3 regions of the Methylomusa anaerophila genome follow, and region 3 is predicted to be linked to each of the others. Evidence: riboswitches for the same ligand, from Rfam matches in the RefSeq annotation. Region 3 holds a riboswitch; each other region holds the start of a gene.
What was found. A riboswitch is a leader RNA that binds a small molecule or an ion and turns the genes downstream of it on or off. The one in region 3 is predicted to bind cyclic di-GMP.
Positions count from the first base shown of each region.

Region 1: linked by a shared signal. The riboswitch ahead of MAMMFC1_RS02600 (RraA family protein) and the one ahead of MAMMFC1_RS22455 (methyl-accepting chemotaxis protein) in region 3 are both predicted to bind cyclic di-GMP.
Region 2: linked by a shared signal. The riboswitch ahead of MAMMFC1_RS13430 (two-partner secretion domain-containing protein) and the one ahead of MAMMFC1_RS22455 (methyl-accepting chemotaxis protein) in region 3 are both predicted to bind cyclic di-GMP.

Region 1 covers NZ_AP018449.1:577,523-587,431, forward strand. The annotation lists gene MAMMFC1_RS02560 (DNA polymerase IV) at 1-708, shown strand, start outside; gene MAMMFC1_RS02565 (DUF1848 family protein) at 689-1,558, opposite strand; gene MAMMFC1_RS02570 (TerC family protein) at 1,590-2,243, opposite strand; gene MAMMFC1_RS02575 (hypothetical protein) at 2,702-2,953, shown strand; gene MAMMFC1_RS02580 (hypothetical protein) at 2,979-3,224, shown strand; gene MAMMFC1_RS02585 (methyl-accepting chemotaxis protein) at 3,229-5,169, opposite strand; gene MAMMFC1_RS02590 (DUF441 domain-containing protein) at 5,206-5,664, opposite strand; gene MAMMFC1_RS02595 (RraA family protein) at 5,705-6,361, opposite strand; gene MAMMFC1_RS21255 (hypothetical protein) at 6,392-6,565, opposite strand; cyclic di-GMP riboswitch class I at 6,546-6,633, opposite strand; gene MAMMFC1_RS02600 (RraA family protein) at 6,800-7,786, opposite strand; cyclic di-GMP riboswitch class I at 7,908-7,991, opposite strand; gene MAMMFC1_RS02605 (M48 family metalloprotease) at 8,173-9,249, opposite strand.
Region 2 covers NZ_AP018449.1:2,975,860-2,985,768, forward strand. The annotation lists gene fba (class II fructose-1,6-bisphosphate aldolase) at 1-422, opposite strand, end outside; gene MAMMFC1_RS13400 (Lrp/AsnC family transcriptional regulator) at 871-1,284, opposite strand; gene MAMMFC1_RS13405 (cysteine hydrolase family protein) at 1,443-2,027, shown strand; gene MAMMFC1_RS13410 (DUF1648 domain-containing protein) at 2,100-2,654, shown strand; gene MAMMFC1_RS13415 (dienelactone hydrolase family protein) at 2,858-3,841, shown strand; gene MAMMFC1_RS13420 (vWA domain-containing protein) at 4,121-6,010, shown strand; gene MAMMFC1_RS13425 (amino acid permease) at 6,112-7,560, opposite strand; cyclic di-GMP riboswitch class I at 7,720-7,804, shown strand; gene MAMMFC1_RS13430 (two-partner secretion domain-containing protein) at 7,906-9,909, shown strand, end outside.
Region 3 covers NZ_AP018449.1:3,567,637-3,577,545, reverse strand. The annotation lists gene MAMMFC1_RS16120 (DMT family transporter) at 1-862, opposite strand, end outside; gene MAMMFC1_RS22455 (methyl-accepting chemotaxis protein) at 1,259-3,244, opposite strand; cyclic di-GMP riboswitch class I at 3,502-3,594, opposite strand; gene MAMMFC1_RS16105 (FMN-binding protein) at 4,083-4,541, opposite strand; gene MAMMFC1_RS16100 (flavodoxin family protein) at 5,132-5,758, opposite strand; gene MAMMFC1_RS22450 (hypothetical protein) at 5,813-5,989, opposite strand; gene MAMMFC1_RS16090 (phosphatase PAP2 family protein) at 6,035-7,174, opposite strand; gene MAMMFC1_RS16085 (hypothetical protein) at 7,267-7,740, opposite strand; gene MAMMFC1_RS16080 (DedA family protein) at 7,927-8,532, opposite strand; gene MAMMFC1_RS16075 (hypothetical protein) at 8,638-8,970, opposite strand; gene MAMMFC1_RS16070 (hypothetical protein) at 9,407-9,598, opposite strand; gene MAMMFC1_RS16065 (MotE family protein) at 9,727-9,909, opposite strand, start outside.

The DNA of each region.
Region 1 (9,909 bases), 1.8 Mb from region 3:
GCCAAATTGGCCTCCGACTTCAAGAAACCGGACGGATTGGTTATCGTTCGTCCCGGCGAAGAGCTGGCTTTCCTTAATAATATTCCTTTACGCCAGTTGTGGGGAGTGGGCGAAACAACCGCCAAAATATTGCGTCGTTTGGGAGTTAATAATGTAAACCAATTGCGGCAGTCTGATCCGAAAGTTCTTGAAAAACACCTTGGAAAAATAGCCCAAGACTTGATAAATCTGGCTTGGGGGCAGGGTAATCGTCCAGTCGTGAGTGACAGGGAAGCCAGGTCCATCGGCAACGAAACAACCTTCTCGCTGGATCTTCATGACCGGGAAGACATTCAGCTCAATCTGCTGGCTTTGGCTGTTCAAGTTGGGCGGCGCTTACGAAAATCAGGCTATGTATGCCGAACGATTACAGTCAAGATTCGATATTCCTCTTTTCAAACTATTACCAGAAGCAGTACGTTGGCTGAGCCAACCCATCTGGATGAAGTGGTTTATGAAACAGCGCTGAATGTGTTTAATAAAGTGGAATTGCAAGAAGGCGTCCGCCTCCTGGGTGTAACTGCCTCCAATCTTCTTTCCAATACTTGTCAGATGTCTTTATTCAACGAAACAAACGAAAAACGGGAAAAGGTGTCGGAAGTAGTGGACATGCTGAAGGATAGATTCGGCTCTGCTATTCTGACTCGGGCTAGTTTGCTAGATAAGTAAATTGCTGATAGCAATACACGCATTGAAAGCGGCAAATTTTATCATAGCTGCCGATATCCGAGCTTTTGCTGCAACCGCAGGCCCTCCTTTGGCCATGGTCTTTGGCCTTGGACACTCTTCCCCCGAACAAGTTCTCCAGAAGATGTCCGTCTATGCAACTTCCCCGCCGTATTCCCTTCACCTGTTCCACCAGAGGGGAAGCACAAGAATAAAGGGAAAGCCCATATCTTGACGCAATTTCCGCCAGCCGCTCAAAAAACAGGATTAGTTTAGCCTCATCCAAGTGAATCATATTAACACCGGCCTTGATAAGCCGGCGGCGTACATGCTCATAAAGAAATACATACGATGTCGTAACCCTGCATTTTTCCATTCCCAGTGCCGCCAAATCCTTGCACAAGAGAGTGAAGGCGTTAAGACGGGCTTGCCCCGGTTTCAATGGGGTAGGATCCGCTTCACCCCTTGTGGATAAGAGGACCGGGTCAAAGCGAATATTAAATTGTTCCGGACTAAACGTCCGCAACAGACCGGCCAGAGTCTGTAAAGAATCCCGGTATAAAGGGACATTGGGCTCAAGCAACTTTGAGTAGTTATTAATGGTATATTGGAAATATAAGTTGTAGTTTTCTAAGTATCCGGGATGAGTCAATACATTCCGAAAATCTTTGCTCCATAATACCAGGGTATGAACAGAATCCGGCTTGAGATCGACTCTGTACTTCTTTGCCGGAAACCGCGGGTTAGGCAGTTCAGCTTCCCCGGCTTTAAGCACCGCTTGCAGCCAGTCGTAGTAAAAACAGGGCAAATCTGTTCTTCTAGAAGCAGAAATAACTGTCCTCATTGCTTTCATGGTCCAATTGTATCACTTTAGCCAGAGTTATTCAATTTGACCCAAAATATGTCTTTTTCTTGAGGATATGACCGACGATAAGCACTCCCACCGTGAGCAGAAGCTCGATCGCCAAAGCGTAAGGCGCAAGGGCATCTTTTACAAACCCATCTTTAACTACCATCTTGGCGGCAGTCCAGCCTAAAATAGCCGCACCAAGGTAAATAATAGCAGGATAACGGTCCATCAGTTTCATTACAAAACCACTACCGAACACAACTAACGGAATACTCATAACAAGACCCACGGCCAAAAGAATGATATTACCGCCGGAAGCACCGGCAATAGCTAGTACATTGTCCATGCTCATAATTACATCGGCAAGCAGGATCGTCTTAATTGCTTCCGTCAAGGTACTTGCCTGCTCGCACGAGACGACATCCTTCTTTTCAGCTAATAAAGCTATAGCAATGCATAACAACGCAAGTCCGCCGGCAAGTTGGAGGTAAGGAATGGTAAGCAGAATTGCCGCAACAGTGGTTAACAGGATCCGCAACGCCACAGCACCGACACTACCCCAGATTATTGCTTTCTTCCGTTGTTCGCGGGGAAGGTTTCTGCTTGCCAAAGCTATGATCACCGCATTATCGCCGCTAAGTATCAGGTCAATCAAAGTAATACTTCCTAAACCAACCAAAAATTCCACCGAAATACCCCTTTCTTACCCGTTATTATTTATTCATTAATACTAAACATAAATGGAAAATTAAAAAGACCTTTAGTATAAACTATATACTAAAGGTCTGGCTACTGAACTAAATCCAGTGACATAACCATGCATGCACATGCACCCATGCAGAATTGTTGATTATGTCAGACAGCTACTCCCCTTTAGAGGGATATTTTATTACTACTAGTATATCGGTTTAAGACATTTTTGTCAACAGCATAATTGAATAATCTTACCATATGCAAAACTATGTATGTCTTATTATAATAAATAATTATTATTTTATAATAATTATTTACAAATGCAATTATTTTTACTATACTTAAGATATAATTCATTTGCGCGAGACTATGCAAGACTATCTGGAGGATCCGGTCAGGATAATTCCTTTTGATCAATTTCGGAAATAGTAACAAAGCAAGGAGGTAATTGCTATGAGAGCAATCGTAAGTAAAGACTTTTTTCTAAGCCAAACCATCCCCATCAAAAAAATAGAACGTATTACACTCTCTGCCTATGGCGGGGAATTGGCCGGTACCAGTATCGGGAGTGCGGAAACCTTCCGGATGCCATCTCATGTTTTAGAACCCGGGCAGGTTTTTTTGACATCAACCCAATGGTGTAATCTTCTTGCCAGAGTGCAGAATTGGCCGGCTAGCCTGGGCGTAATCAATTTCCCGGAGTAATTAGAGTAATTAAGGAGTCAATTTCATGAAAATAAGAGTTAATAAAGCTTTCTTCCTCGGTCAAGTCCTCCCTATCGTTGATTTCGAGCGCATATCGCTTGCTGCATATGGACGCGTACTTTCCGGCGCCAGCTTCGGAAATACTGAAAACTTCCGGGTGCCTGCTGAAGTAGCAGTGCCCGGGCAGGTTTTTCTGACTGCCGATGAATGGCGTACCGTTGTAAAAAAGGTTCAGGATTCGAAGAATACTATGGTTGACATTGAATTATAACGAATTATAACGAAAACTTTTTAATTGCGTGTTGAAGGGAGCCAGCCGTGTCAACCAATACTTCTTGCACCTCTTCGATAGCGGCGACCTGGTGTTCTGTAGCAACCGAAACCTGCATTGTCTGAGTTACGGTGTTTTTACTCATGGAATCAATATCTTTGACAGCAGACAAGACGTGCTGGCTATTCTGCGCTATGGTTTCTATGGAGGCAGTAATACCTTGGATTTGGCCGGATACTTGATTGGTCATGGCGATAATTTCATTAAACGTACCGCCCACACTGCTAACCAAAGCGACTTCCTGTTGGACTACGTCGCTGCTTTTGTTCATAGCTACAACAGCATTATGGGTATCTGCCTGTATTTCGGCAATTAAGTCGCCGATTTGTTTGGCTGCCATTTGCGATTGTTCGGCCAGCTTACGCACCTCATCGGCAACAACGGCAAAGCCGCGTCCTTGTTCGCCGGCGCGAGCCGCCTCAATGGCCGCATTCAATGCTAATAAGTTGGTTTGACTGGCAATTCCTGAAATAGTATCAAGAATTTGGCCTATTTCCTTTGAACGTTCGTCCAATTTTGTTACAAGTCTTGCGGAGTCGGCAACGTTTGCCTCAATGTTTTGCATTTCAGCAACTGCTTTTTCAATTGCTTTTCCACTGTCTTCGGCCGATTGAGCGGTTTTTTCCGATACGGAAGCAACAATAGTTGAATCGGAAGCAATTTGTTGAATGTTGGCAACGATCTCGGTGACAAGCGCGGTGGTATTCTCAAGCGTAGCCACTTGTTCGTTAACGGACTGGGAAATATTCGCAATTGAATCGGCTATTTCTCCTGCTGTAACTTCAGATTGTGCCGCGCATGCCGTTAGCTGTTCAGAAGACGATGAAACTGCTTTGGCAGTAACTAATACTTGCCCAAGCAAGTCTTTAAGCCCGCTAACCATTGCATTGAAGTTTTGCGCCAGTTTGCCGATTTCATCACTTTGCCGGTTGGTTATTTCAATGTTCAAATTGCCGGTTTTAATGGTTTCTGTGGCTTCTACCAATTGGGTGATAGGTTTGGTTACGCGATTAGAGACAAAAACACTTATGAAAACTACCATTAGAACGGTAATCAACAAAATAGCCAGATTTGTCAGCAACAGACTATTATTTCTGGCATTATATTCATCGAAGGATTTTTCCATACAAATAATCCAGCGTGTTTTAGGGTCATATACATAATTAACTAACTTTCGGACACCATCATCCCCGCTGATTTCTTCTATGCCGCTTTGGCCTTTCATCGCTTTCTGGACAAAGGGAAGCTGGCTCATGTCCTTGCGCTCGTTTGAAACCTGTTCATTGGGATGAGCGGTAATTTTTCCATCCTGGTCAAGTATGTAGGCGGTGACTCCAGCTTGCGACCGCTTAACAACGAAGTCTTTAAGGAAAGAAAGATTGATAGAAGCCTGCAAAACGCCGGTCACTGTTCCGTTGGCCGAGCGTATTGGCGTGGCTATAGCAACCACAGGGTTGCCGTCTGTCTTACTAACCAACACTTCAGAAACTACTTCATCGTTTCCTTTTAAAGCTGTTTGATAAAAAGCCCGGTCGCCCACTTTTACCAGTTTGGCATTATCGCCTCTTACAAGCTGATTGCCTTTGTCATCATCAACAGTCATGGCAAGGGCGGTAAATACTTTTTGGGTATCACCCAGCAGTTGGCTGGCAGCCGGGAGATCGTAATTTTTTACCGAGGCGGTTTGGGCAAGCCCTCTTAGCACCTCAAGGTGTTTGTCTACATAATCTTTGGTTTCAGATTGTAAAACCTCAATTTCACTGGAACTAAGCGAGTAGAAATCGTTTTTTAGGGTTTTATTAAACAATGAAAAGGAGAAAAGGGAAGCCCCGAGTAATGGAACACAACTAATAATCAGCAGCAAAATAATTAACTTTTTTTTCATCAATCAATAGCTCCTTATATCAAAATGTATGCTTGTTCATCCTTTGAATAAACCCAGCGCATTTACTACAAGAGCCACCAAACCGCCGGCGATAAGCGGACCGACAGGCAGACCGCGAAAGAAGCAAACACCGATAATTGTGCCGACGACCAGAGCCGTTACTGTTTCCGGTGATTCTTTCATAAAAACCACTCCCTGGCCGGCTACCCAGGCCAAGAAAATCCCAATAACAACCGCCAGAAGGCCTACCGGCGCTTTAAAGACATCCAAGACTTCGTTCATGGCTATACGCCCTTGCGCAACCGGACTTAGAACAGCAATCGTCAGAATGATAATCCCAATGTTTATACCTTGCTTGTCTATAAACTGAAAACAATTTTCAAGACCCAGTTTGGGAATTAGTAACAGCACCAATGCAGATACAGATACTGTATGATTATTGCCGATCATAGATAATGCTAAAATTATTAATAGAGGAATGTTGTCCCAATTCATTTATTCACATCCTACCCATGGTTTTCGGTTTTCCGTTTCGTCAGCACTTTACTTTAGCATATTTTTTTAGACAAATAGTATCGAATGTATCCCATCTTAACCGGTTAATGCAATCGGACCAAATAACTTCTTGTTGTCCAATAAAATCAAGTCGTTCCAGTAGTTGTTCGGTAATTTGGTCTTTTTTGATTACGACAACACCACTGTCATCGGCAACAACAATTCCGCCGTCCAATTCCTGCCTGCGTTTTATATAATAATCCTCGTCGAAGCCGGTATCTGCATTGATACAACCGATTGGCGACCGGCCATAAGACCAAATGGGATATTTTTCTTTGATTAGTTGCTGAACATCGCGAATCAACCCTCTGACGACGATTCCTCGGACTTGATGATACGAAAATAAATATTTGGCTACAAGGTCACCAAAAATTGCTTTCCCGTCGCAATTAAGCGCATCAATACACACTACACTGTCTTTTGGCGTATTGCGGGCATAATTATGTACATGGTAATTCGAACCGTTAAAGGCAGGAATATAGTGGATGACGCCGACTACTCTGCTTCCAGGCAATAAAACCTGCAGTTTGGGATCTAACTCTCCGGTTTTATACATGGCATCGGCCACTTCCGTTGTACTCATCTCGTTAGCCTGAATGTAGTCCAGTATTTTTTTTTGTAATACTTTCCACTGCATTTCAAAACTCCTTCCCTTTAATTAATCTATCTATTTTTTTAACATTTGATTAGCCTCACCCTTTATGTTTTTTAGCGAAGGTAATTCATGTGCTAGTTTATATCCTTGCCCCGGTATAATTAACACAAAAACAAATAAAACCAGCCCCATAGCTGGTTTATGAGGCGTTTGGCCGTTAACACCAAACGGCAGCCTGGCAATCATAGGTATTTTTTCCCTTTAGACCCACGGCTTTGCGTCCTTACCTTTCGATAAGTTTGCCCACTTTAAAATTGTCAACAAAATTAATGTTATTATAACATAATATAATATAATATAATATAATATATTATAACATAATAATCTGAATTTGCAATACTAAATTCTACAATTATCATTTTTATTCGACATAGTTCGTATGACTTAACAGGACTCCGAGGAACCTGTACGGGAACAGGCTTAGCCTGGATTTCGCTGCAAATGTAAATATAAAACAAGATCAAATATGGCCCGCGTATTATCCTCAGACAGGTCCACAAACCTGCAGCCAATGTTATTGCCTTGTTGCCAGGTGACTTTTGCTGCGACATCAATGTTTCCTAACTCCTCGGGCAAACACAGCCGGATTGATAAATCGGGCTCCAATTGCTGCTCAGCTTGCAGCAATATTCCATCCATACTGATATTAATCGCGAGGGCATCAATATGATGATCTGTTTCATTCACTATGATTTTCACCGGCGCATGAACATTAGTTCGGGGAAAATTTCGATTTTCAATTATAACGCCCCGTTCTTTAAGAGCTTGATCAAGCCACGTGCGGTCCCAGGCCATGCTGGCTATGTCTCCCTTTGCTTTTCTCTCGGCACAGGATTTAGCTAAGGACTTTTCTAACAAATTTGGGGCATGACATGGGTTAATGACGACAATGCCGTCTTCATCCCCGACCAAGATATCGCCGGGATGAACAAGTACTCCCCCACAATCGACGGGAACATTAATTTCGCCGGGTGCATCTTTATAAGGCCCGGCCGGGGTGACTCCTGCCGCATAGATAGGCATATCCGTTTTTTTCAGTGCTCCTATATCACGAATAGCACCGTCAATAATGAAACCCCCGATACCTCTTTGCTTGGCCCACAAAACCATCAATTCTCCCATAACCGAGTTAGTCAGGTCACCTTGGGCATCAACTACCACAATATCGCCAGGCTGGGCAATATCAAGCGCCTTGTGAAGCATAAGATTATCGCCTGGGCGTAACTTAACGGTAAAAGCCGGTCCAAGTAAGGGAATGTCGTTGACTGGGCGAATTTTGGCATCCATGCACGACGTATGGTTCAGGTTGTCTGCTATATAGGCCGCCGGTATTCCTGCAAAACTGTCAATTAAAGCTTTTGGCGGTCGATTTATCTGCGAGAAAATACGCAATCCTATTCTTGCCATAATTAACCACTCCATTCAAATCAGTTATTACCCAGTTACACAAAAACAATTCTTTCTAAGTCTCTCAACGAAATAAAACCAGCCCCACAGCTGGTTTATGAGGCGTTTGGCCGTAATACCAAACGGCAACCTGGCGATCATAGGCTTTTCCTTTAGACCCATAGCTTTGCGTCCTTATCTTTCGATAAGTTTGCCACTATATAAAATTGTCATAATTTGAAGTATAATGATTTAATTTGTCAACCGCAATTCCACTGTAACACTTTTTTAATTTAATTCAAGTAATTTAACAATAATTTAATTTACAGTTAACACAAACAGCGAATTGCTCGTATCAAAAAAAGTAAGCAGGCAAAATTGCCTGATTACTTTTTTTGTACACTGATTCATTTGCCGGTAATGGCATTGATTCTGTCGGCCAGTTCATAGCCCGCGACATCATTATCGACAGGAGTCATAATCAGCTGCCCATCGATATAAACCGCACCATCATCGCCGACATAGGCGGTGTTTAGAGAATTATTGTGATATAACTTGGCGAGATTACCGGCTATTAAGTATGCTCTCTCTTCAGCCAAATATCTATTGGTCTTAACTGGCGTTACAACATCTTGGTTGTCAATTTGAACCGTCTGGTCGTTTTTAACCGTAATGTGCCCTTTACTATAATCCGTAAGGCGTTTTGCAAAATTATTAATGCGATCCGATGTCTTCGGGTGATTATTCGGATTAATAACTTTACTTAGTCCTTCATGCCATAACTCGCCAGCCTGGGCGCGAAGCTTGACCATAGATGCAGCTGGGCCGCCTGGGTTGAAGCCGGCGGCAACAGCATTGTTAAACCCTGAATTATCTGCGTTCCACTCCTCTTTCATCGTAATTACCTCATTAGCGACGTAGTTCCCTGCAACAACACCAAGAACTTCGCTGGTCCGATTCGGGTTGTTCTGCGTATATAAATCCACCACCAGGCTGAGTCCTAGTATCTTTTTTGTGCCCTCAACAGGGTCTTTATGTTCCCCGTGACTCATTTCATGCCCAAGCACAGACGCAAGTTCATCTTCATCCAGTAAATCAACCGTGCCTTTGTTAACGGCAATTACCCGTCCCAGTGTACAAAAAGCGTTGAACTCTTTAGCAGGGGTTATGTATACTTCATAATGGTCCTTAATCAGTCCGTTGGACATTAACCGGTCGGCTATATTATGTACATACCCATTTGCTTGTTCATCTTTATAAACTCCGGTTTTACTTTGGGTCTGTTTAAGCATATCGGCTTGGCGTTTATCATTAAGGTCATTCAATTGCCAGCTAATATACGAAAAAGCCACAGCGCCATATAATAATTCTTGGGTAAAGGTAGCTGCCGCTGCCCCTCTGGTGCTACCGGCAAATACCGGCACCATCAGGATGAAACCAATCAGGAAAATAACCAATATTTTTTTCCCTAGCTGGTTTTGCACCTCTCCACCTCCAGGTGTATTAACGTCTAGGACACTCCCATTCCCTGCCTATTAGTTCTAATATTCTATAAATGGCCACTATATTCCTTCTTTACCACAAAGCAACGGAATCCCGGTTTCCCATGGACAGATCGTTATGATTAATGATTTTAACAAAATTTTATAAATAATTGTAATTATTGTATTACATATATTGTAACATAAAATAGGTATGTAAAAAGAATCCCACTGAGATCACCGCCAAAATTGCCAGTATCCCAACACCATAGAACATATGTCTAATCATCGGTTTTTCCGCCCCTTCCTGTAATAAAAATTTCAAGATAAAATCACGGCATAAATCCTTCAGCCGAAAGCAGACAATAAAAAAGGATGCCCGGCAACACAAGTTACAGGGCAGAGATAAAGTGTTTATAATGAGGGGACAATCTATGTAAATAGAGAAGTGTTTGCTTCTCTAGAATCTCTGTGACTAATGGACTAATAAGCATAAACATATAAGAAAAACTCTAACTATAGAGTACATGCTTTTTGTTACAATTTGGTAACAACTTCATAAAATAATTATAACAAATTCCGAAATTTGTTATAATCAATAAATTTTTCTTGATTTAACTTAACTGATTTCGCTCTGTACTTCATTATACATAACTTTCCAGC
Region 2 (9,909 bases), 590 kb from region 3:
GCACCGACTTCGGCTTCCAGAGAAGCGCCTTTCTTGCGTGTCAACTCAACCAATTCCGCAGTGCGCTTCATGTTCTCTTCGAACGGGAGATGTGAACCGTCGAACATGATAGAGGAGAATCCAGCTTCAAGCGCTTTGATTCCTCCCTCATAAGAGCCGTGATCAAGATGTAGTGCAACAGGTATAGTAATTTGCAAATCTTCCATCATGGCTTCGATTAATGCCGTCGCAGTCCTAAATCCCCCCATGTACTTGGCAGCACCTTCGGATACACTCATTATGAGCGGCGAAAGGTCTTGCTGAGAGGCAGTCAAAATAGCTTTAGTCCACTCCATGTTGTTTGTGTTGAAATGACCAATTGCGTAACCCCCGTTCTTGGCCGCATTAAGCATTTCATCCATCGGGACAAACTTTGTTGTCATTTTTAATTTCTCCTTTAAATTTAATTTTTATCTATTGAGTTCTTCAAACTTATTTCCAGGACCCAATAGTGGGGAGGGGGGAAGTCTGTCTAATTAGGGAAAATCCAGCAATTACACTGTGATATTAATAAGCAACCAGCACCTAAAACACGCGTCATTCGGGTAAAAAAAGAGACGACGGCCGATTGAAAATCCATAGCCGCAAAGCCGCGATTTCCTTCTTCCGGGGCAATCAAAAATTTTGCGCGCAGATAATTAGAGGCTCAACATTGCAGTATTTTCGCTGCTTGTTGAGCCTTTTGCCGCGCAAAACTTCCGATTGAACCCTGAACGAACTGTCCCCATGGCATTCTATAGGGCAATGAAGTTCATTTCATTACCACGCAGGCGCTTTTTGTGCATGTTCCCGGCAAGGGTGTTTGTTGGTAAAAGCCCAATATGGGGGTACTTATTTAATTTTCGTAATAGAAATATTTACCCGGTAATTGCCGTAGTTTAAGACAGAATCTAAAAAAAAGTTTAGATCCTCCTGGGAATTAACCTGGATTTTCAGAATGTAACACCCCTCACCGCTGATCCGGCTGGCTTCCACAACAGATTCGTTATTATTTAAGAACGCTTGCAAGGCTCCATGATTGGTTGATTTCATAAATATTGTTACGTATGCTGTTATAGTTTTTCCAAGCAGTTTTTCATCGAGCAAAACAGAGTAACCTTTTATGACACCTATCTCTTCCATTCTTGAAATTCGGTTTGATACTGCCTGACCGGTTAAATGAACAACTTCACCGATATCTCTAAATTGCATTTTGCAATTAGCTTTTAATAGCCTTAGAATTTCGAAATCGGTATTATCAAGCATTTTTCGTTAAATCCTTTCATGGAAAAATCGGAAAAGGTCCAACACTTTTCCGGTACAATTGCATCTGTGTGTATAATTATTATAACAAACACTTTGGCGGAATACACGATTGTTGAATCAAATGTTGAATCAAATTTAGCCTAATTTTGGAGGTTGAAATGAAAAGAGCATTACTTGCAATTGACGTACAATATGAATACTTTACAGGGAAAATGCCGATTCAGTATCCGGCAGGAACTTTTGAGAAAATTCTTCAGGCTGTGGATGCAGCTAATCGAAGTAAGATTGCGGTAATTCTAATCAGGCATGGATCGCCCCAAAAAGATGCTGCTGTTTTTAAACAAGGCAGCCGGGAATGGGACATTCATGAGGAGCTTATGAAAAGAGAACACTTACGTATTATTGATAAGAATCTACCCGGAAGCTTTACAAATACCGAACTTGGAGATTTGTTAAGGGAAATTGGTATCGACACAATTGTTGTATGTGGATATATGACGCAGATGTGCTGCGACACGACTGCAAGACAGGCGGTTCATCTTGGATTTTCAGTAGAATTCCTGTCAGATGCTACAGGTACGCTGGATATCGCAAATTATGCCGGCAAGATAACGGCGGCGGAACTTCATAAAGCCATTCTTGTAACGCAGGCTATGAGGTTCTCCCAAGTGATTTCCACTGATGAATGGATTAAGAATGTCACAGGGGACGGTTCCGTGCGCCAAGAGGCGCACGGAGTATAGCGGGTGGGAACCCGCCTGGGAAGGAATAGCCAACCACTCAGTATCAGTTTGTAATCGAGAGGAATGATGATTATGGCATCTCAAGAAGTCATAAAAATACTGCGTAGTATCCTAACTTTACAACTTGCATCTTTTGTTCTGGTGACATTTAGTTTCTATTTAGCCATTTCAACCTATCCGGCTCTTCCACATACCTTTCCAGTCCATTTTGATTTATCCGGTACTCCTAATAGATGGGAAATGAAATCTTGGATTGATGTGCTCCGATTGCCTTTAATCCAACTAGGAGCATTTGTCTTTACGACCGCCTTAACGTTTTGGTGTGTCTATTCACCAAGATCACTGGCATACCTTAACTTGCCGAAAATTGATAATATAAAGATGTTAAAGCTGTCAGATGAAAAACAAGGAGAAATTAGGTTGCTTAGTGCTGTTTTTATCAGCATGATCACTCTCTTTATTTCGTTCTTATTTACTATTATCAACTATCAATTGCTTCAAGCTGAAACAACGGGAAGAAATGGTTCTCCAATTTGGATAGTTGTCGTTATTGTAATTAGTCTATTGGGTAGCTTTATTTCCGTAAAAAAGCTTACTTCGGCAATAAAGCATATTTCAGGGCAGTGAAAGTGGGACCTATCCCAACATCTATAATCATTGGAAGATATACCCTGTTTCTGTCGCTGGTGCCCAAGCCCGGGCTGGTAATGTATCAGGATTTGATAGGGAAATTGGTAAATGCCTAAAATAACGATTTGAAGTAAACCGTAGGCCCTGGACGGAGCTGCTACACCCCGATTTAGGATTTTTTAAAAAGGATGGTTTTTATTTTGAATAAACTATTAGCAGAAATAATTGATAAAAGTGCATTATATCAATTACATAGAAACAAAAGTAAGACTTGGCAATTTAGCAATATCGGATCAATTCCGACATTGGAAGATGTTCATCATTATTATTTTCAACCTCAGATACCGGAAATAAGTTTTGAGCATGTAAGTAACCGCAGTAATTATAAGATAGGCAATTTCAGGTACAAAAGTAGTATTGAAAATGGTCAATGTAATGAGTACGCAACAGGTATATATTATCAGGACAAGCTAAAAACTCCACCAAAACTAAATGTTATTTTGGTGCATGGATGGAGACAAGGAAATGGACGAATTAAAGCAATTTATTTAGAGCCTTTTATAAAAAATGGTTATGATATGTATTTTATTACTTTGCCTTATCATACAGAAAGGCAGGGTAATAATTCCTCCTATCAAGGTGAACTTATGATAAGTGCCAATATTGAAAGGACTTTAGCTTCTATAAGACAAGCTGTTGTGGATCTGAGAGCATTAATTAATTGGCTGCCAACCAATAGGACAAGTAAAGTCATATTGGTTGGCATAAGTCTTGGAGGACTACTGGTTAATCTTACGGTTGCGGTTGAGGAAAATATAGACGGCATTATATGTGTTTTTGCTCCAAATGACCTCTCGCACATTGCATGGAATACCATTACCGGAAAGTTCATTAAGAAAGATTTTGAGGATAATGCTTTTTCACTGGATCAGCTGCAAACGTGCTGGGCAATAACAAAGACCAGTAATTTCGCGACGAAAATACCAAAAGAAAAAATGCTGTTTTTTTCAGCACTTTATGATAAATACATAGATTCAAAAGACGCCGATAAGCTTTGGGAAAAATGGGGAAGGCCGAAAAGGAAGCTTTATCATTGCGGGCATGCAGGGATTGCCTTATGTAAAAAGAGCATAGCAAACGACTCACTAGAGTTTATAAAAAGAAAAATATTGGGGGAGGGATAAAATAAAGTGCTTATTGTTACGATTGCATTATGGTTTATTGCTATAATACTCTTTGCATGTCACAGGGGACGGTTCCTGAGACAACAATTATTCTTTTAGTCTAACAGAAAGATAATATTTTCTAGTGAAGTGCAACCAACGGCTATCGTTTTCGCTTAGGCTCGGCGCTAGCCGGGTTTTCTGATTATGGTCCGTTACTTTTTATTCCGGAATGCGTTTATTGTATTAGATAAATATGGAAGCTAATACAAAACGGTGTCCTAAAAGGGGATGATGAAAATGAAAAAAATACCGGCGGCCTTAATATTGAGTTTTCTGGTTTTGACAACCTTGACAACCTTGACAACCTTGACAACTTTGACAGCATGGGTAACTGCCGGAAGTCTCGAAGATAAGATCAAGACTACGGAAATACCTGTGGAAACTAATGCTGAAGGATTGCCGCTGGAGGAGCTTCTGGCTTTATTAAGCGAGCGGAGCGGCGTCAGCATCGTTGCTGTTCCTGAGGTCGCCGGCTTAAAAGTCGATTTGCAGTCAGCGACAAACCAGACATTGGCCGAGATTTTGGAGGCTCTGAGCAAAAATTACCAGTTAACTTACACAACGAATGATAAAAAGAACGCGATTATTGTTTTTAAGGGCTCATATTCCAACAGGGCACGGGCCGCTATGCCCAATGTTTCTTCTGAGGCCGGTATGGATTCTCATATGGGGCATAAAGTATTGCTTGCGCCCGCAGGCGGCTATAATCCGCCTATAGCATTTAATACCGAAGAATATAAGCGGATGTATGATAATAATTATCAAGATCCATTAAGCGCACCGGTATCAATATTTTCCATTGATGTTGATACCGCTTCTTACAGTAATGTGCGCCGGTTCATTAATAACGGCAGGCTGCCGCCGTCGGATGCGGTCAGAGCGGAGGAAATGCTTAATTATTTTACTTATGATTATCCGCAACCAACCGGGGACCACCCTTTTTCTGTAACAACGGAAGTAAGTGCTTGTCCGTGGCAGCCGGGGCATAAATTGGTAATGATCGGCCTGCAAGGGAAAAACTTAAGGGCAGACGAAGTACCGCCCGGTAATCTGGTATTTTTGATTGATGTTTCAGGTTCGATGAATCAACCCAATAAATTGCCGCTGTTGCAGACTGCCTTTAAATTGCTGGTTAAACAATTGCGGGCGCAAGACAAGGTGGCTATTGTTGTTTATGCCGGCAGGGCCGGATTGGTGCTTGAACCGACTGCCGGCAGTGAAAAAGATAAAATAATCAATGCTGTCGACAGTCTGCAGGCGGGTGGTTCGACTGCAGGCGGCGAAGGGATTCAATTAGCCTATAAGATTGCGGAAGAAAACCTTGTCAAGTCCGGCAACAACCGGGTTATTTTGGCTACTGACGGTGATTTTAATGTTGGCGCAACCAGTGAAGGTGAATTGACCAGACTGATTGAAGAACGGCGTAATAAAGGGATTTTTCTTAGTGTGCTTGGATTTGGCATGGGGAATATAAAAGACAACAAAATGGAGGCGTTAGCTGATAAGGGCAATGGCATTTACGCCTATATCGATAATGCCCTGGAAGCAAAAAAAGTTATGGTTGGGCAATTTGCCGGCACGCTTTACACCATTGCCAAAGATGTCAAGCTTCAGGCTGAATTCAACCCGGCCAAAGTTAAATATTACCGTTTAGTGGGCTATGAAAACAGGATTTTGGAAAACAGAGACTTTAATGATGACAAAAAAGATGCCGGCGATTTGGGCGCAGGCCATTCGGTTACTGCGTTTTACGAGGTAATTCCGGCTGATTCAGAGGAAAAAATCGGAACAGCGGACCCGCTGCTTTATCAACGTTCCGAGACCGTGCCAAGCGATGATTTGCTGCAGGTAAAAATCCGCTATAAAAAACCGGCGGCAGATAGCAGTATTTTGTTCACCCAAGGTATCGGCAGCCAGGAAATTACCGGCACTCCAGCGGCGAACTTCCGGTTTGCCGCCGCTGTTGCCGAATATGCCCTGCTTTTGCGTAATTCCGAATTTAAGGGGCAAGCGTCTTACCGGCAGGTGCTGGAATTGGCGAAAAAAGCCAAGGGGACAGACGAAGACGGGTATCGGGCGGAGTTTATCAAGCTGGTGGAAGTTAGCCAACTAATGGATGAAAAGTAGATCTCTATTTGATCCAATTCGAAGGAAACACCCACTTTTATAAATGGGTGTTTCCTTTGTCAGCGCCAAGTGTTTGCAACCAGCCTCAAGGAAGGTTGGCTTTACCTTTTACACCTGTCAGCGGTTTTTTTCTCCGGTTCCTGTTGTCCGGGCTGCAGTTCTTCCGACGTTTCAAACTGCGGTTGCCATAATGGAAGCGCTGAGGGTGTCGTTGGTGACGGGGCCGCCGGCCTGTGGAGAAAACGTGACCGGATGAAGTATGTTCCGGTATAAAGAAGAACCAGCATCACCCCCGCAACCAGACCTGTCCTCTGCCCCGGTACGAGAGGCATGCTGGCGATAATTGCCGTACAACTCACCATCGCCAGCCATGAGGTATAGGGGTATCCCGGCAACTGGCAATGTCCTGCCGGAGGACAGCCATTCAACTTGCGGAATTTGTAGTGGGTAGCCAGGATGACAAGGTAGGAGAAAAGCAGGGAAAACCCGCCGGAACTGATGAGAAAGAGGTATACGGTTTCTGGCAAAACCAATCCAAGAGTCATACCGGCAAGCATGCCGGCGCCGGAAAACAGGATGCCGCGGCGGGGAATGCCGCTTTCATCCTTAATCCAGGCGGGAGCATGCCCGTCTGCCGCCAGCGACCGGATCATGCGTCCCAGACCGAACATGGCCGCCAGCATAGTCGAAAGGATGGCGGTGATCAGCACCACATTCATCGCCGCTCCCGCCCAGGTCAGTCCCCATCTGGTTAAGGCAGCTACCAGGGGACTTGCATGGTCCGTTAGGGCTGCCGTCGGGATTAGCAGCAACAAGGATAAAAAAGCCAGTACATATAACCCCACTAAAGCGGCTACGGTGTAGCGGATGGCCTGCGGGACCGTCCGGGCGGGGTCCCTGGCCTCCGCTGCCGCCAGCCCGATGATTTCGAACCCGGCGAAGGTTAATACCACAATGAGCATACTGCCCGCAATTCCGCCAAGGCCGGCAGGAAACCAGGGTTCTGCCGTCAACACCGAAATACCGATCGGCGGCACGCCGTTGATAAAGCCGCCAACCAGTGCCGCTCCTAAAAGGATAAAGCCAACGATGGACAACACTTTCACCACCGCCAGACCGCTTTCCAGCTTGCTCAACCGGTCGGCGCCAAGCAGGTTCAGCAGCGTGACGGCAATGATAATGGCCGATCCGGCCAGCGCTATTGAAATACCGGGAAGCCAGGTCTTGATAAGAATCGCGGCGGCAGTTGCTTCACTGGACATAGCCAGGACAAGGCCTGTCCAGTAGACCCAGCCGACTACGAATCCCACCCCGGGCCCATAAGCTCTTTGGGCAAAGACCCGGAACGAGCCGGGCGCCGCCTCGGCTACCGTCATTTCCGATAGGGAAAAAAGGATGGCATATATGAGCGCTCCTGCCAGCAGATAGCAAATAATGATGGCCGGCCCCGCAGTTTTGACCGATACAGCCGAGCCAAGGAAAAAAGCGCCGCCGAATACTGTTCCTAATGCCATCATGGTCAATTGCCATGCAGATAATCCTTTGTTCATAAAAGCCTCCCCCCCAATTGAGTTATTGTCCTTCTAAGTATTTGCATGTGGGGGCTTATCATAATATATTTACAAAAATTTTAAAAAATATTAAAAAAAATATTAAAAAATATGGAGGAAAAATGCAATTTTATGTTGAAAATTGCATTTTGTTACAAAGATAATAATAGGCAAACCTATCGAAAGATTGGGACGCAAAACCGTGGATCTAAGGGCTAGTGTCTATGATTGCCAGGTTGCAGTAATATTACGCAACCTGGCAATCTTTTTTGTTGTCATCTTCACTTGTGCCGTCGGAAACGGCGAAAACTGAATTATAAAAGTATTAAGGAGGAAAGAATTTATATGCGGATCCAAAGAAAATTGAAACGTGCCCGGCGAAGCAGTCAAACGGACTTTATGCCTAAAGTCAGCCAAGCTGCCAAGCAGTTTCAGAACGGCAGGCTTACCACCAACCTTCAACCGTATCATTCGCTATGGCTGACAAGGCTCTGCATATCCGTTGCCGCTTTGCTGCTAGGTATCACAAATTATCCCGGCACCATATGGGCCATGCCGGATGGCGGGCAAGTAACAGCAGGCAGCGGGAGCATCAGCCAGACCGGCAACACGATGACTATCAATCAGACTACCCCAAACCTGGTCATCAACTGGAACGGATTTGGTATAAACTGCGGTGAGCGGGTTGCCTTCAGCCAGCCTACCTCTGCCGCCGTTGCCCTTAACAGGGTACTGGGCAACAACCCTACCCAAATATTTGGCCAACTGACTGCTAACGGTAAAGTATTCCTTACCAATCCCAACGGCATTCTCTTTGCCCCGGGATCCCAAATCAACGTTGGCAGTTTGGTAGCAAGCACGCTAAATATTGCCGATCAGGATTTCCTGACGGGGAAATATACCTTTGCCAACAGCAATAACTGTGCCGCCGGTGCAGTTGTAAACCAGGGCCAAATTACTGCCGGTGGCGGCTATATAGCCTTGCTGGCGCCGGAAGTAAGAAACGAAGGAATTATTGTTGCCAAACAAGGCACTGTAGCTCTGGGCGCCGGTCAAAAAATCACGCTTGATACCAAGGGAGACGGAATCATAAGCCTTGCTGTAGACACCGGCGCCGTTAACGCCCAGGTGGCCAACAAACAATACATAAACGCCGCCGGCGGCATGGTTATTATGACCGCTAAAGCCGCAGGCGAACTGGCTGGAACAGTGGTAAACAACGGCGGTTTAATCGAGGCGCGGAGCATATCTGAAAAGAACGGAATTATTAGGCTCGAAGGCGGTTCCACGGGAAGAGCTGCCAATAGCGGCACTCTGGACGCCTCAGGTAAAAATGCGGGCGAAACCGGCGGTACAGTCAAGATATTGGGCGAAACGGTGACTGTCGCCGACGGTGCCGCCATTGACGTATCCGGCGTGAGCGGCGGCGGTACAGTCCTGGTTGGCGGCAATTATCAGGGCCAGGGGACGGAGCAAAACGCCACCGCTACTACGGTGGCAGCTACTGCGACCATTAATGCCGATGCCATCACCGCCGGCAACGGCGGTAAGGTGGTGGTGTGGGCCAATGATACCACCGATTATTACGGCAATATCAGCGCCAAGGGCGGTTCGGTGAGCGGCAACGGCGGCAGCGCCGAAGTGTCGGGCAAGAAAACACTCCTGTACAAGGGCCGCACTGATCTCAGAGCGCCCCAGGGAAAGACCGGCACTCTGCTGCTGGACCCCGGGGAGTACACCATCAGCACCGACGCCACCAGCGGCAATGTGTATAACGCCGATGACCTAAGCAATCAGCTCAATTCCGCCAACATGGTCCTCCAGACCGACGGCACCGGCACCGGTGACATCGCCGTGACCGCTCCGGTGACATGGTCGAGCGGCAATAGTCTCACCCTTAAAGCCAACAACGACATCAACGTCAATGCCACCGTCAAAAGCACCGACACCGGCGACGTGGTACTGCGGGCAGACAGTGATGCCGACAGCAGCGGCACGGTCACCTTCGGGACAAATGGCAAAGTGGTAACTAACGGTGCGGTGTCCATCTACTATAACCCTGGCGGGACTAACACCGTCCCCATCGACGGGATTCCGACCACTGTCAAGGACTATAGCAATTCTGCCGACTATTCGGCTTATGTGCAGAATACATCCGGCAACGCCGGCAACGTCGCCGCCTACATGCTGGTGAACAACGCGAAAGAGCTCCAGTCCATGAACCTCAACCTTTCAGGCACCTACGCGCTGGGAAAAGACATTGATGCCAGCAGTGTTAGTAATTTTGTACCTATTGGTAACGAAATCAGTAAATTTCAGGGAATATTGGACGGAAATGGATATCGGATA
Region 3 (9,909 bases):
TTGTCTCCCCGACATTCAATAGAGTAGTTTCTTTCACTGCATTAAAATTTAAACTGTAACGTAAAGTGATGGTGGCCAGTACGATTAAACCGCCAATTAGAGAATAGAAGCCGGGTATTTCCCCGAGAAATATAAAAACCCAAACCGGATTTAAGATAGGCTCAACCGACGTAATCAAAGTAGCTTCCAGTGCGGTAGTATACCGTATGGCATACGAGTAGAGGACATACGCGAGTCCCAGTTGAAAGACTCCGAGCAGTAAGATGCCGAGTAAATTAGAGGGTTGCAGCGAATTACCTGACCAAAAGAACAGACTGAGTGCAAAAGTTAATAAATTACCTAACAAAACTGATCCATAAGGCGAGTCTTTTTTTTGCATTCGCATAAAAATAATGAATAGCGCGAAAGCGATTCCCGATGCAACTGCGCAGATATTTCCCACCATACCACTGGTCGTTAATTTATCTATAAAGAAAAAAAGCATTCCACTTAATACCATAAAAATTGTTAGCCAATCGCGGCGAGTAGTCTTTTCGCCAAGCAGCAAGCCGCTCAAAAGAGCCACATAAATCGGAGCGGTATATTGCAGTAAAATAGCGTTCGCTGCTGTGGTTAACTTAGTGGAAATTACAAATAAACTGACACAGCAGCAATAGGCTGCTGCTCCTGCCCACTGTGGCTTGGAAAACGAAAGTCTTTGCTTACGAAAAGCCGTTCCAATTATTAAAGCTGCAATAATACTGCGAGCACCTGCCAGTGCCATAGGATGCCAGTCCACTAATTTAATTAAAACACCGCCTGTACTCCAAAGAATAGCTGTTAAAACTAGGAAAAAAGCTGCCTTTTTTTGTTCTTCTGCCATTGCTTAATCCTTTCTTCATCTTTTAGTTTTATTCTAGTTGGTATAGTATAGTAATTTGAACTCCGTAGCATCTGCATCCCACGCATTTGCAACATACTCAGGATAATATTTTATATGGGAGTAGTGTCCGCAACTTGAAATTTCACTTCTTTTCCACCCTTTACCAAAAGAAAACTATTAGTACTCATATAATTCACCATTACTTGCCAAACACCTCCATGCCAATCATTGCCTATTAACATAGATTGCAAAATCCGGACTATATCCAAATTCTAGCATAGCAGGTGGTTTATTGTGGAGCCAAAATTCACGCGCTCCATCGGCTAAAGCCAATAATATTGAAGTGCCAGCCAAAAGGCTGGCACCAAATTTTTAGTAAATAATTTATCTTATATCTTATATTTTAAACTTCCTGACAGCTTGCATTAGGTCCTCAGTCATTTTTGCGAGGGCCTGGCTGGATGCCGCGATTTCCTCCATGGCCGCTGACTGTTCTTCGGTAGCAGCGGACACCGTTTGAGCTTCACTAGTTGTTTCTTTGCTGATGGCATCTATATCCCGAACGGAATTCACAATTTGCTGACTGCCGCTAGCCATTTGCTGAATAGCTGCAGAAATCTCCCTTGTCTGAGTTGACACCGCATTGATCGATTTAAAAATTTCTTTAAAGGCGTGACCGGCATCAACCACAACTTGCGACCCGATATGAACCTCCTTTGTCCCCTCATTCATCGCAATCACAGCGTTGTCTGTGTCTTGCTGTATGATAGCAATCAAGTCACCGATTTGCTTAGCTGCGTCTTGCGACTGTTCGGCTAATTTTCGAACTTCTTCTGCCACCACAGCAAACCCTCTGCCCTGTTCGCCAGCCCGTGCCGCCTCGATAGCGGCATTGAGGGCCAGTAGGTTCGTCTGACTGGCTAAACCGGAAATCGTATCAACTATCTGTCCGATTTCCTTAGACTGTTCACCTAACTTCGTGACTACCTCAGAAGAACGGGTAACGGCATTTTTTATATTTTCCATCTGCTTGATAACATTCTCAACAGTTTTGCTGCCATCTTGCGCGGTTTCAGCGGATTGGGCTGATGCGCTGGCAACATCGTTGGCGTTGGCAGCGATCTGCTGGATGTTGGCCGACATCTGCCCAACGACTGCGGCGGCCGCATCCACCGCTTCAAGTTGTCTTTCCGCCCCACTCGCCACTTCGCCAATAACGGTAGCCACTTGGTTAGCAGCCTGGGCTGACTGATCGGCGCTGGCGGTTAATTCCTCACTGGAAGAAGCAAGTTGAGTTGCCGCCTGCTGTATATGGCCAATCAGGGCGCGAAGGTGGTATAACGTATTGCTTATTGCACCTTCCAAACGCCCAACGTCACCCCGCTTATTTTGGTCGAAGCCAATGCTCAAATCACCGTTTGCCACTATCTCCATTTTTTCTAATAGCAGTTGTATTGGCCGTACTAGCTGTCGTTTCATCACAAAGAGAATCAATAGCACGGCAATAAGCAAAACACCCACGCTTAGGACGCTGGTAATCAGCATATTTTTTCTTAACTGGCTGAGTGTTTCCTGTCGGTCTAAAACTACTTTTATAAATGCCTTGATCTGGCCGGAATAGTCTTTAACCGGAACAACGACATATGCCTTGTCATTGTTATCACTATAGCCATAAGACATTGTCCCGCTGGATACTATTTTCTGTACAATACCAACGGGCAATGCTAACGTATCGTCTTGGTTAGTCGCAGCGAGCAATTTACCCGACCCATCGGGGTTTAGAGCATAAAGGTAATACTCCCCTGGGTATTTCGTTTTTAACTGCTTTTCCAGAAATTGAGTGTCAAAGTTCATACCCGTTTCAACACTACCGGCGTGCACATTATTATAGTAAATCGGTATAACGGCCCGAAAACCCCATCCAGTGACTCCGGCCTCAATGCCGACTACCGGCTTAAGCGATTTGTTAGCTTCCACAACTGTTTGTCTGAAACCGGATAGGTCGTCCCCAAACTTATCAGGTGCGTTAACCCTGAGAAAGGAATTGGCTGGGGATAAATGAAATTGCATCTGCTCCAAGCCCTGTTCTTTTAACTTTATATATATCGGGTTCATTAGCTGAAACAACCCATCCCGGTCCTGAGAACTTAATAATCGCGCCACCTCTGGATTATAGGCAATGGAAGACGCGACGGAAGACGACCGGAGCAGATATTCCGCAATGCTTTGGTTAACACTAAGCTCTATCTTTTGGAAAACTTCTTTTTCATCCCCCAAGATAATATCTCGTTGATTAATATAACTTAAGCAGCCAACAAGTAACAAGCTTATCACGATAACGGCGGTAATAAGGATAGTCAGTCGCGATTTTAGAATGCCCATAAAAACCTCCTAAAAAAAATTCGTTTATTGCGTTAAACGAAAAATAAAATAGATTTAGGTATCGGATTATTTGGGTCTTCTCTCCTCCTCGCAACGAAGAATTTCTTTGACTTTGCCACTGCATTTTCCGCAGGGCTACTCTGTAAAACCGACGAAAAACCACTATCCATAATCAAGGCAAATAAACGTCTTCATCCGCTCCCCCCAAGACTTCTCCAAAGAACAATTAAAAATGCCAGTTGTGACTGAATGCGCTCAATCGCAACCTGGCAATCATAGGCTCCTTAGTTCGTCCCTTAGACCCATGGCTTTGCGCCCTTAGCTTTCGGATAAGTTTGCCTATTTTTCTACATTCTACATTAATTTATATAGTTCGACATTTACCACAAAAATCCTCTTTAACGATTATTAAATAATAATTTATATTTAAAAAAAATTTCAGATTAACTTCCATCCTCTAACTGCTGGCTTCATATTACGGTTCAAAGTAGTACGATCAATACGCATCATTTTTGCCAGTTCACTAATGGTAGCTGTTTCCGCTATTACTGCAATTACAGAAATTTTCACCGAGTGTTCTTTTTTGTAATAACAGGCTTACCTGTATCCGCTTCGATTTTTTTGCGTGTATTTTCGGCAATCCGGCCCGCCGCGACTTGCCACTTGCCTGCTTTCTTCAAAATGAAATATCAACTCCCAGAAAAAAGTTTTAAGAATCCCGAGCAATTTAGGAGACATCCTATGTGACTATAATAAAAGAACAGGGGCGCAGCAGCCGGTACAGGATGTGCGCCCTTATTTGTCCCCGTGTCTCCTATATAAGATTCATTTATTTCCCCTATTTTCCTTGCGCTTGCTTCAGTGCGTTCTCTAATGCTTTCAGATGTGCCTTGGATGTAAGCGTCGCTCCGCTGATAGTGTCTACTTGAAGCGTTTTCGCTTCAATAACATTGCCAAACAAATCCTCTATGCTTAACCCTCCTGTCAATTCGGCGGGCTTTCCTGTCTTGTCCAAGGCCCCCTTTAATATTTTTACAGCGGTTATCCCGCCGCCGGATATCGTTACCTCAACCTGCGTATCTCTGGAATGGCTTTTTGTCCCCGTATACGCTCCCTCATAAGTACCATCACGCAGTTTTTTGAAATCCACATCCTGAATCACAAGCTCCTGAATTTCGTGCCTGCCGGGTGCGTCGGCGAGGAATCCTCCGGCCGCCCCGACAATCAGAACCCCGAAAATAATCAATAGTACGACCCACATCTTAATTTTCCGCTTTGGTTTAGTGTCGTTGCTCATTATTTCACTCCTTGTTCATTCTTAATCTTCTACGGTTTTCGGCGTTTCGGCAGAGCAATCCAGAAAGCCCCTTCATTGTAAATTCGGCCAGATATTCGATCAAGCGTGGACCCGATCCTGATTTCATCCTTGTGTGTTTCTACAGGCCACCAGCGCCGAAAAGATCGCCATAATCATTTTCGCGTCAATATCGCTTCTCATCCTTCTTTCCGCTTGCCATGCTTTTAGACAAAGAATACGAGATACATGTTTTGGACAAAAAAATCCTGCAATTGAGTCCTCCCCTGGAACTTATCATTGTATAAAATTCTCCAAGTAGATTATTTTGTTCCAGGTAGATAAATCTCCTTCCACGATTTATTAAGTTAAGAATAATTTTGTGTTAACATGTCGTGTTCTGTCTCCAAACGCGCTCACTTCGGTTGGCGGCAACTTGCAGTCCAAACAAGGCTTTGTAAGTATTTGATCCATGGCTTGGCTGCTCTTATATTCTTTAAGTTCGGGATTAGTCCGCAAATCAAACAAATAAAATTTGGCAATTTGTCCTTTAACAAGTTAAGGAACAATGCTTTTTTACCGAATAAAATTGGTCAATATAATATGGTTTCTTCCCGCTCCGGGAATGGAACATCGGCTTTAATTCCTGCCTCTTTACACTTTAAGAACCATGCCATATTCCTTGCCAGCACGCGCATTGTCTGTAGCCCCTCCAAATCTTTCTTCACATCTTCCGGCGTCGTACCGTGAACTTTCCAATATCGCGACGAGATAACAGGCATCTCCGATATGGTGAAATACTTGTTTAGCTGGTCAAAAGTGGCAGTTGTTCCAGTTGTTCCGCCCCTTCTGGCGGAAACAATAGCCGCAGCCGGTTTTAAGTAAAACGACTGTTTGCCTGTAAGCAAATCCGCAAAAAATACTCGGTCCATAAAAGACGTAATCGCTCCGCTTGCGGTCGCATAGTGCACAGGAGAACCAAAAATAAATCCGTCGGCATCTTTGGCGAGATCAAGGAAGTCGTTAACACAGTCGGAAAAAACGCAGCGCCTGATTGTTGAGCAAGTTCTGCAGGCAATACAACCGGCCAGAGGTTTTGTTCCAATTTGGAATATCTGGGTGTCAATTCCCTCGGCATTCAGCACCTTTGCCACTTCTGCAAGTGCAGTATAGGTACAGCCATTGGCATGAGGGCTACCATTTACTAATAAAACATTCATGCTTTTCCCTCCGTCATCTTATGTCAGACCAGTTTCCCCTTAATTACCCGCTTCTTAGCAAAATCTGAACCTCCGGATAGGGCTCCCCGGAACCTCTATCTTCGAAAGCGCGTCATCCAGATTACGCAGTTCTCCACCTGTCAGTTCAACGTCCACCGCACCCAGATTCTTCTCCAGACGCTCCAGCTTCCACGTGCCGGAACAATCCACGGCCTTTGGGCAAGCACCCATGCCAGGGCGATCTGCGCCGGCGTTGCCCTTTTGCCTGCCTAGCGATTAAATTTTGACTTTCCTGCGTTTTCTCTCCCCCAACATGAGGAGCGATATACAAAACATCAACCACATGGTACCGCCTGTATAACCCGCAACGACATCGCTAGGATAATGAACCCCTAGATAAATCCGGCTGATTCCTATCGCTATAACCAAAAGCACGGTCACTATGACCAAGAAATAGCGCCATCGCCATGACGATACAGTGCGCGCCAACAAAAAAGCTAACATGCCATAGAAGCATAGCGAAACCATCGCATGTCCGCTTGGGAAACTATATCCCGCTGCAGCTACCAGATGAAATGCGTCCGGCCTAGCCCGCTCAAACAGATTTTTCAACACATAGTTAAGCACTGCCCCACCGGCAAAACTAAGAGTCAAGCCCTCCACCTCCAGCCACCGACGATAAACAGCCAGAGCAGCGAAAACCGTTACAACAATAGCTGCATACGAAAAGCCGAAGCCAAGATCGCTAATGGAAACCATAACTCGGTCTAGCGCAGGAGTGGCAAAATATCGTACAAGCCAGATAATGGAGCTGTCAAACACCCCCATCGCATGGCGGAATATTGTTTTCCAGGCAAGTTCCATAAACAATACCAGCATACTGCAGCTAAATCCCAAGGTTAGCACAATATATAAAAGCGGCCATCGACGCTGAATATTTAACAACCAATCCCTTGCTACCCGATAAGCGGGAAATCTTTGGCCCATGTGAAAAATTAGCCACGCCAAGAGCGGAAGGGCTATCAGACTCAATATAGCTAAAAGAAACAGCAATACGGTCAACAGCTTCAGCATTGGAAAACCCTGCGGAGGAACAGCGATCAAATACCCTTCCACTTCGGACCCGACTTCTCGCTCCACATGGCCCCCTAGCACTATAACGCTTTCCCTGATTCTGGCCGTGGGCGCGAGATGCAAATTCCCGTCGATGATCACAATACTCTCTTTGACAGTTCCCCGCACCGTAGCATCTGCGCCGGCAACCATCAGCCTCTCGATTACCCGGCTCGCCGCAATATGAATGTCCCCGTGGGAAAAAACGGCTGGAGATTCGACGCTTTCGGCTCCGTAGGCAATTGCTAAATGGCCTGCTAACAGGAGACATACTAGAATAGCATACCGCCGTACCCGCTCCATTTATCCTAAACCCCCTTAAAACATTCGTCCACAGCCTCCGGACGTCATTGCCAAAGCCGTAGGCAGCATACCCACCACCATGGTCAAAGTCGTCATAACGATTGGTTTAGCCTCGTTTTTCCTGCTGCAATGACCGCATCCCGCGCACTAAGGCCTTGCCCCATCAGAGTTAAGGTATAGTCCAACAGCAGGGTGCCATTTTTCGGCACAAGGCTGGTTGCCAAAACCGTCAAGATTGTCGCCAGATTGACTAGCGGCGCGGCCACACGGTCAAATTGTCGAATGGCTCGCAGCCTGCCCCACCGTGTACCCGGCTTCTTCAGCTGCAGCGACACGACGAGAAGATCCCGGTTCGCCACCAGTGGCGGCATGATGCTGGCCTTCGCCTCCGACGGCATCATAATCTGCCATTCCTGAAGATAGCCGCGAAAACTGGAAGGGAGAGTAACCAGAAATATCGCCGCCGACAGAGCAGCGAGCGAATAGTGGGCCCGCCGACCGCGAATGATCGGGTCCCAATCAGCCAGCCGGCTCCGAAATAAAGCAGTAAACTTAGGGCGATGCAACGAGAAGGCTAAAAGACAGGTTAAAAACGCGATTAGCTCCCCGGTAATCCCGGAGAGCTATCTTCTCCGCGGTTATATATGGAAATAGCCATTCGCCGCCCAGCACGCTTTGGCGAGCCTTCCTGCCGCGCGTTTCCGGTTGGCTCCTTAACTTTCTTGGCCCTTGTTACACATTTTGGCCTATAGCTAGCTGGCGTCGACCTCTCCCCTATGCCGCCTGAGCCACAGTATTCCCATTATCACCAGGCCAAGCCCTACCAGCAGAGCTGCGCTGTGACCCATGGCCTCAATCTTATGCCAGTTCTCGCCGAGCAGCATCCCGGCATAGATAAGGCCGGTTGTCCAAGGTATTGACCCCAATACCGTATAGAATACAAATTTGCTGAAAGGGACATGCGCAAAACCGGCCGGCAAAGAGATAAAGGTCCTGACGACGGGCAGGAGCCGGGCCAAAAAGACGGCTTTGAGCCCGTAGCGGTCAAACCATTGTTGCGCAGAGTCAACATGCCGCCTTGACAAAAAAATGTACCTTCCGTATTTTTCCGCGAAAGACTTCCCGCCATAGTAGCCTGCCAGATAAGAGACTACCGAGCCCAGCAGCCCTCCGACCACCCCGGCGATAACCGCCGTGGTGAAGTCCATGCGGCCCAGGAAGACCAGATAGCCGGCAAAACCAAAGATCAGTTCACTGGGAACGGGCAGACAGGCGCTCTCCATCGCCATGCCGACGATGATCGCGGCGTAGCCCCAGACATTGATATATTGAATGATCAATGCATAAAATTGTTCCATTTTTTCCATCCTTTCGGTAGTCGCTATGGCGAAACGAACGGCGGGGCCAGAGCGTAATCAGAGCCCGCCGTTCGCTGTTGTATTTACAATGGGCTGAATGCTGGCTTAGTCATCGTCATGCTCGCCGTCTTTGTCCAAAGATGTCCGGGCATAAAGAACATTACCGTGAAGATCCTTTTGGATTTTCACTTTGTCGCCGATCTTAATATTGGCTGTGTTTACCGTTGATCCGGTAAGGTCGACCGTTTGAGTCCGAAAGAAATTGGCTACGGTAATACTATTGTTGCCGACACCTGTAACCACCCCGCGCACTTGAAACATCGCATGCGCGCCGACGGTTAGTATGCCAATCAGGGCAGCCAGGACTACGATGCCATAAAGTTTCTTTTTGTTGGCCACCACAGTATTCTTGGCCTGAGCAATGAAAGTTTTTATCATGAATTAGTTCCTCCTGTGTTTATTTGGTACAAGACTATAATACCCCGTGAACATTACACAGCCATTAGACCAAGATTAGAATCTGATTAAAAATCAGGGCTGCCTCTTCCTATATGTCGGAAAAGATGCCTTCGTATAGTTGGAGCTACGCTTGAAGCCAATTAAGGCAGTCGGAACATTGCAGGCTAAGTACGTGTCACAAAGCCTTTGTATGAGAACCTTACAGCAGGTGGCCCATCATAAGGGATCATTCATCATACGGATCGAGGTGCCCAGTACGCACGCGAAGCTTACCGTGACCTATTGAAGAGACACGGTTTTCTCCCCAGCATGGGGCGAATCAGCTACTGCTATGACAAGGCCGCGCCGGATCTTTTTTCTCAACAAAATAAGTTGGCGGGAGATATAATCCCCCGCCAACAATATGGAGCTACTATTAAACTTTAATATTGACGTTAGCACCCAAGTGAGGTTGCGCGGCAGCCTGTAGCGTCTTTCTTACAGCATCATCTCTGCCCGTACCATTGTCGTAATCCCCATCGTTGTCCTTCACTCGCAATGCCATTGCCGCTGTGGCTTGGTGGATAGGCAAATGCTGTGCGGATGGAGAAATGGCCAAAGCGCTCATATTGACCCTCCTTTCGTTAGGGTATCTATGTAAGTAGTCTGGCATTTAAAATTGCCGACTATAATATTCCGGAAAATTACTAACAGCGGAAAGGAATATTTCCCCGTACCTAGATGAAACCAGGTGGCTTAGTTCGTTTCTGGATTAGGTGTTGATCGATATTGAAGCAGTTCCCGCGAAATAGCTGAAGCTCGTTTGGGGTCCATAGCAGCTAATATCTTGGCCGTTTGATTTTCATCCATCTTTTGTAAGATGTCACTTACTGTTTTGATATCAAAATTATTTAATATGGCGACTGCTTCTTCCGGTTT